DNA from 2 places in the Streptomyces sp. NBC_00236 genome. Region 1 is predicted to be linked to the other one. Evidence: riboswitches for the same ligand, from Rfam matches in the RefSeq annotation. Region 1 holds a riboswitch; the other holds the start of a gene.
The links. Region 1 has a riboswitch for cyclic di-AMP ahead of OG446_RS02695 (transglycosylase SLT domain-containing protein). Riboswitches for the same ligand answer to the same signal wherever they lie in the genome.
Positions count from the first base shown of each region.

Region 1 (3,221 bases):
GCGCCCGGGGGTGCCGGGGACGTGGTTGCTGCTCGAGGTGGCGTTCCGGCGGGTTCCCGGGGCGTACTGGAACAGGGTGAAGTCGGCGCGGTCGGTCACGGCCAGCTGGTCGCCGGGGATGTCGGGGCTGAAGTGCGCGGCGGCGAGAGCATTGCCGAACCGGGCGCCGGCGGCGGGTTCCGCGGCCTGCAGCCAGTCGCTGCCCGAGCCGGAGAGCCCCTGCGCGGAGCCCCACAGGACGACGGCGCCGCCCGCGTCGGTCACCGGTTCGACGTTCTCGCCCGGGAGGCCCACGACGGCGTCGCCGTACCCGTCCCCGTCCAGGTCGCCGGTGGCCAGCGCGGCGCCGAAACCGTCCCCGGCCTCGGCGCCGCCCGGCACCCCGGTGGTGTTCTGGCTGAGGACGGTGCCCCGGGTGGTATTGATGCCGCCCGGCCCGCCGTACTGCACGGTCACGTACCCCGCGCCCTTCTTGCCGCCGACGGTCCCGCCGGGCGCGCCGATGAGCACGTCCTCGTAGCCGTCACCGTTGAAGTCGGCGTCGCCGTCGTCGGCGTGCGTTCCGCCGGGGGCGACGGCGTGGGCGGAGGGCGCGACGGCGGCGGCCCCTGCCATCAGGAGAAGTGAGGCCGCGACAACGGCGGCCGGTCGGTAAGTGCGCACGTGCGGCTCCTCGGTTCAAGGATGACCGGGCGAGACCGGGGGGGGGGGGACGCCGGGAAGAGCCCGTCAGCCTCCTGGCGCCCTGTTGGACCGGCTCCGCGGCACAAGGGTTGTACGGCATCGCAAAAGGGGTGGAAGGGAGCTGCTCAGCTCCCTTCCACCCCTTTTCACGGCTCCGCGCGGGGGCGGTACCGCGGTGGATCAGTAGGCCCCGAAGACGTTGTCGATCGAGCCGTACGTCGCGGCGGCGTAGTTGCACGCGGCGGTGATGTTGGCGACGGGGTCCAGGATGTCCAGCGAGGTGCCGGGCACGTGGTACGCGTCGAACGTGGGCTGGATGACCTGGAGCAGGCCCTTGGACGGGGTGCCCGCGGCGGCGTTCGAGTCCCAGTTGTTGACGATCTGCGGGTTGCCCGAGGACTCGCGCATGATGTTGCGGTGGATGCTGTCGTAGCTGCCGGGGATGCCGTGCTCGGCCATGACGGCGAGGGACTCCTTGATCCAGCCGTCGAGGTCGTCCGTGTACGCCGTGGCGCTCTGCGCGGGCGCGGTCTCGACGGTCTGGGCGGTCTCCTCGGCGACGGGCGTCGCCGTCCGCTGGGAACGGTCGGCGCGGTCGGTGCTCTCGGCACGGTCGCCCGACGGCTGCGAGGCGCTGCCGGAGGTGTTCTCCGCCTTGAATTCGCTCTTGGTCGCGGCCTCGGGGGCGGTGGCCGTGGACTTGGCTCCGATGGTGAGCTTCAGGCCCGGGTGAATCAGGTCGGGGTTGCCGCCGACCACGCTCCGGTTGTCCTTGTAGAGCTGCGCCCAGCCGCCGTCGAGGGAATGCCCGCGGGCGATCTTGGAAAGCGAATCGCCGGAGACCACGGAATAGGTGGTGGACTTGGCGTGCTGCACGGAAATTCCCTTGCCGGCAACGGAAACCGGGGCTGCGGCCTTTTCCGCGACGACCGACTGGACCGGCGCGGCGGAAGCCGATCCGGCCGCGATCAGGGGGAGCGCGAGAACCGCGCCGCCCGCGCTCACGGCGATGAGACCGCGGGTCAGGGGGGTGGACTTGGAACGACGGTGGTGACCCTTGATGGGCATGGCGCTTTTCCTCTCCGCCGCCTGCGAGGTGAGCTGTCGGGTTCGGACTGGAGATGTCCGGCCGCACATGGCGACTTCACCCCTAGCCGCTCCGGATTCCCGGAACGGCGGCAAACCTGGGTCCCCCGCTCCTGCCGTACGTGAGTGGTCGGGTTACCGGACGGCGGCAGGATTCGGCGTTCCGTCCGGATTGACGGTGACCGTAAGCGAGAAAGACCGGGCGGAACAAGCCCGGATTTCCTGATCACAATTGATTCGCAAGATCAATAAAAGGAAATGTGCGATGCCGGTCACATCCGGGCGGGTCAGTTTTCTTGGGGCGCCAGGGAACCGAAGTGTCTGGTTCCGCGTCAGGGGCGGGAAACGTGACGCTGGCCACTGCGCCCGAAACGGGCGATTTGCCCACCCGGAGAAGCCATGCCTCACGGAGGCGTGACGGGAGGGGCATTCTCAACCATTCCGGACAATCGCCTAATTAGGGCACTACGGGATGGACGTCGGCTGCGCGGCCACGCCGGCACGACTGCGCGGCACCACGACCGGTGAACCGTCGCCCGGGGCGGCGAGTACGTCCGCGTCGAGCGCGTACAGCTCCTTCACCAGCGCCTCGTCGACCGTCTCCCGGGGGGCGCCCGTGGCGATGACGCGGCCCCCCTTCATGGCGACGAGCAGATCGGCGTAGCGGGCCGCGGCAACGAGGTCGTGCTGGACCATGACGACGGTGCGACCGGTGGCCGCGACCTCGCGGACGAGTTCCAGGACCTCGACGGCGTGCCCGAGGTCGAGGGCGCTGGTCGGTTCGTCGAGCAGGACCACCGGGGTCTGCTGGGCCAGCACCATCGCGAGCCAGCAGCGCTGGCGCTGACCGCCGGACAGCCGGTCGACGCGCTCCCCGGCCAGCGCGGTGGTCCCGGTCGCGTCGAGTGCGTCGCGTACCGCCCGCTCGTCCTCGCGCGACCACTGGCGCAGCAGCCCCTGGTGCGGGCTGCGGCCGTAGCGCACCAGCCCGGCCACGGTGACCGCCTCGGGGGCGCGCGGCGACTGCGGCAGCAGCGCGACATGGTGGGCGGCCCTGCGACGGCCGGTCCTCCAGATGTCCGTGCCGCCGATCAGGACCGTGCCGGACTCGGGGCGGTGGAGCCGGGCGACGGTCCGCAGCAGGGTCGACTTCCCGCAGCCGTTGGGCCCCACGATCGCGACGACGTGTCCGGCGGGAACGGTGAGGTCGACGTTCTCGACGACGGGCCGGCCCGGATATCCGGCGTGCAGGCCACGGACTTCGAGGCCCGCCTTCGTACCGGTCGGATGCTCGGTCATGTGCGGCTCACGCCTTTCCGGCGGCCGGGTCGGGCCGCAGCAGTACCCACAGGAGGAAGGGGCCGCCGAGGACGCTGGTGACGACCCCGACGGGCAGTTCGACCGGCGCGGCGACACGCCCGATCGCATCGGCCGCGGCGATCAGCGCGGCC
Region 1 covers NZ_CP108100.1:615,838-619,058, forward strand. The annotation lists gene OG446_RS02690 (esterase) at 1-663, opposite strand, end outside; gene OG446_RS02695 (transglycosylase SLT domain-containing protein) at 865-1,752, opposite strand; cyclic di-AMP (ydaO/yuaA leader) riboswitch at 1,756-1,941, opposite strand; gene OG446_RS02700 (ABC transporter ATP-binding protein) at 2,236-3,069, opposite strand; gene OG446_RS02705 (FecCD family ABC transporter permease) at 3,077-3,221, opposite strand, start outside.

Region 2 (3,221 bases), 180 kb from region 1:
CTCCAGCTTGGCCAGCTGCTGGGAGAGCGCCGGGGCGGTGTAGCCCAGGCGTGCGGCGGCCCGGGTGATCGAACCGGCCTCGGCGACCGCCACCAGCGCCGCGAGCCGTGTCGGGTCGTACATTAAGCATTCCTTTTGGCAGACCCAGAAGATTGCAAGTACACGCTAAAGGCTCCAGCGGTCCAGGGTGGACCCATGGACGCACAACTGACCGCCTTCATCGGGGTCGCCACCGCCATGGTCGCGCTGCCCGGCGCGGACTTCACCGTCGTCGTACGCAACGCCCTCGCCTCGCGCACGGCGGGAGTGGCGACCGCGCTCGGGGTCGCCGGGGGCCTCCTCGTCCACACCGTGCTCGCCGTAGCCGGTCTGGCCGCCGTGCTGGTGGCGGTGCCCGTGCTGTTCCGGATCATCCAGCTCCTGGGCGGCGCCTACGTGCTCTATCTGGGGATCTGCGCCCTGTACGCGGCCCGGCGCGGCACCGGGCAGGACGCGGAGGCCGGGCCGGACGAGGCGGACGGCGGGCGGTCGGGCATGGGAACGGGCCGCGCGCTGCGCCAGGGCTTCCTGACCAACGCGCTGAACCCCAAGGCGCCCGTGCTCTTCCTCAGCCTGCTGCCGCAGTTCGTGCCGGCCGGGGCCGCGCCCCTGCCCAGGACGCTGCTGCTCGCCGCGATCGTCGTGGTGCTGGCGCTGATCTGGTTCCCGCTGGTGGCTCTCCTGGTGGACCGCCTCGGCCGGTGGCTGCGCCGGCCGCGCACCGCCCGGGCGATCGAGGGCGGCAGCGGCGCCGCACTCACCGCACTGGGGCTGGTCCTGGTGACGGGCCCGCTGCTGCACTGACGCGGGAGAACGGGCCGGGGCGGGGGAGCGGCCTCAACGGACGCGTCCGTAGTAGACGCTCTTCGTCCAGATCTTCTCCAGGCGGACCACGGCCCCCGTCTTGGGCGAGTGCCAGATCTTGCCGCTGCCCGCGTAGATGCCCACGTGGTAGATGCTGCGGCCGGAGTGGAAGAAGACCAGATCGCCGCGTTGCCGCTTGGACGACGAGATGTGGCGGGTCTTGTTGTACTGCTGCTGGGCCGTGCGGGGGAGCTTCTTCCCGGCCTTCTTGAACGAGTAGAGCGTCAGCCCGGAACAGTCGAAGCGGCTGGGCCCGGTGGCGCCCCAACGGTAGGGCGCCCCCTTCTTCGACGCGGCGATCGTGAGGGCCTTCATCGAATGGCTGGCGGCCTGGGCGTCGGTCACGGCGCCGGGCACGAACAGCGAGCCGCCGACGGCGGCGAGAGTCATTACCGAGGCCGTACCGGCCCGGGCGAGCAGAGACGGGACATGAACCTGCGCAGTCATGCGCAACCCTTCGTCAGCCGCCTGTGAAGGATGACCTGTCGGGTTCGGGCCGGCGAAGTCGCCCGGCCGCAGATGCGGCTTCACCCCGAGGGACGACCGGAAGTCCGGTCGACCCGTTGTGCTGGGTCCTCCACTCCTGCCGATCCACTCCTGTCGACCAGGCATCCGGGCGGCGGCAGGACTCGGCGTCCGCCCGGACCGCCCCGCCGCGGTGGCGGGGGCTTGTCGTCCCAGGGATCTTGACTCACCGAGTGCCGGATTTCCGAGGTGAAACAGCCATATGTGAGGCTCATCACGAATGGACCGTTCGGGTGGCCAGGTGACGTTGCGGCAAACCGTGGGGTCACGGCGACCGGTGCCGCACCAGCGACGGAACGGGAGATTTCACCCATCGTCCACTTCGAAAACGCAAATCGAGTTGTCCCTCGTGCGAAGTAACGTCTACGCCGAACGAGCGAGAAAATTTGGTCCCCGCGTCGGGCGTGTCGGTGCATCGCGCTGATCAACTCGGCGCTTCGGGCGGCACGGTGACCCGCCCGGAGCGCCTTTCGCCGTCGAGAACGCGCAGCGCCCTGGTCAACGTGGCCGCGTGGATCCGGTCTTCGCCCCGCTCGTGCATCAACGTGAGCGCGTCGCGCAGCGTGGCCGCGTACGAGGCCAGCGCCTGGGCGGCGCGCAGGGCGCTGTAGGTGTCGCCACCGTGGGCCGGATTGATCCGGCCCACCTGGTCGATGACTTGCAGATAGCGGTCGATGAACTCGCCCTCCGCGCGGGTCAGGGCGGGCAGGGGCGCGAACTCCGGTGGCTGCATCGCGGATTCACCTCACGGGGTGCGCAGGCAGCGACAGTCCGCGTCGTTGCACGATGTGGTCGACCAGCCCGTAGTCCTTGGCGCCCTCCGCGTCGAGGATCAGATCGCGCTCGGTGTCGGCGGTGATCTGCTCGGCGGGGCGGCCGGTGTGACGGGCCAGCATGCCGGTCAGCGTGTCGCGCATCCGGGCCAGTTCCCGCGCCTCGATCTCCAGATCGGAGGGCTGCCCCTGTACCGGCTCGGTGAGTTCGGGCTGCTGCACCACCACGCGGGCACCCGGCAGTGCATGCCGCCTGCCCGGGGCGCCCGCTGCGAGCAGAACGGCCGCGGCGGCTCCCGCCTGGCCGAGGCAGAAGGTCTCCACCTCGCAACTGAGGAACGCCATCGTGTCGTAGATGGCGGTCATGGCACCGAACGAGCCGCCGGGGGAGTTGATGTAGAGCGAGATGGGCCGGTCCGGAGCGTCGTGTTCCAGGTACATGAACTGGGCGACCAGGTCGGTGGCCGCAGTGTCGTCGACGGGTGTGCCGAGGAACGCGACCCGTTCGGCGAGGAGTTTGGAGTACGGGTCGAGGGTGCGCGTCCCCTGGGACGTGCGCTCCGTGAACTCGGGCAGTACATGGCGGGCGGCGGGGCGGTGCATGGCGGGACCTCTCCTCCGGGGTGCGCGGGGCAGGGAGGCGCCCGCGAACATCTGTAAAAAATGTACAGGACGTACAGAAGGAGTTGGATGGGAACAGGTCCTGGCGATCCACGAAAAGCCCCCGTTCAGGGGCGTTTGCGGCTGTTCGCTGAGGGCGGATGGCTCACCACCTCATGACGCCGGGGCACCGGCATCTGGGCAGCGGTGAGCCAGGGAGTCCCCGTGCTCGCGCCACTGGCCCGGCTGGGAGGTTGCCCGCACCGGCCGAGGGCGGTGAGGTGGTCCGGGAGCGCGGTGAGTTCGGGGGTGTCCCGCCCCAGCCTCTTCATCTCGTACACCGTCAGGATGACCAGGCAGTGCGGGGCGTGGGTTTTGACCTCTCTCGCCGTCCTCACCCCTCCGCGAACCGCGGGCGGC
Region 2 covers NZ_CP108100.1:791,560-794,780, reverse strand. The annotation lists gene OG446_RS03405 (LysR family transcriptional regulator) at 1-123, opposite strand, end outside; gene OG446_RS03400 (LysE family translocator) at 196-843, shown strand; gene OG446_RS03395 (C40 family peptidase) at 877-1,350, opposite strand; cyclic di-AMP (ydaO/yuaA leader) riboswitch at 1,354-1,524, opposite strand; gene OG446_RS03390 (hypothetical protein) at 1,853-2,161, opposite strand; gene OG446_RS03385 (ATP-dependent Clp protease proteolytic subunit) at 2,169-2,804, opposite strand; gene OG446_RS03380 (hypothetical protein) at 2,930-3,199, opposite strand.
Region 2: another riboswitch for cyclic di-AMP. It lies ahead of OG446_RS03395 (C40 family peptidase); the one in region 1 lies ahead of OG446_RS02695 (transglycosylase SLT domain-containing protein).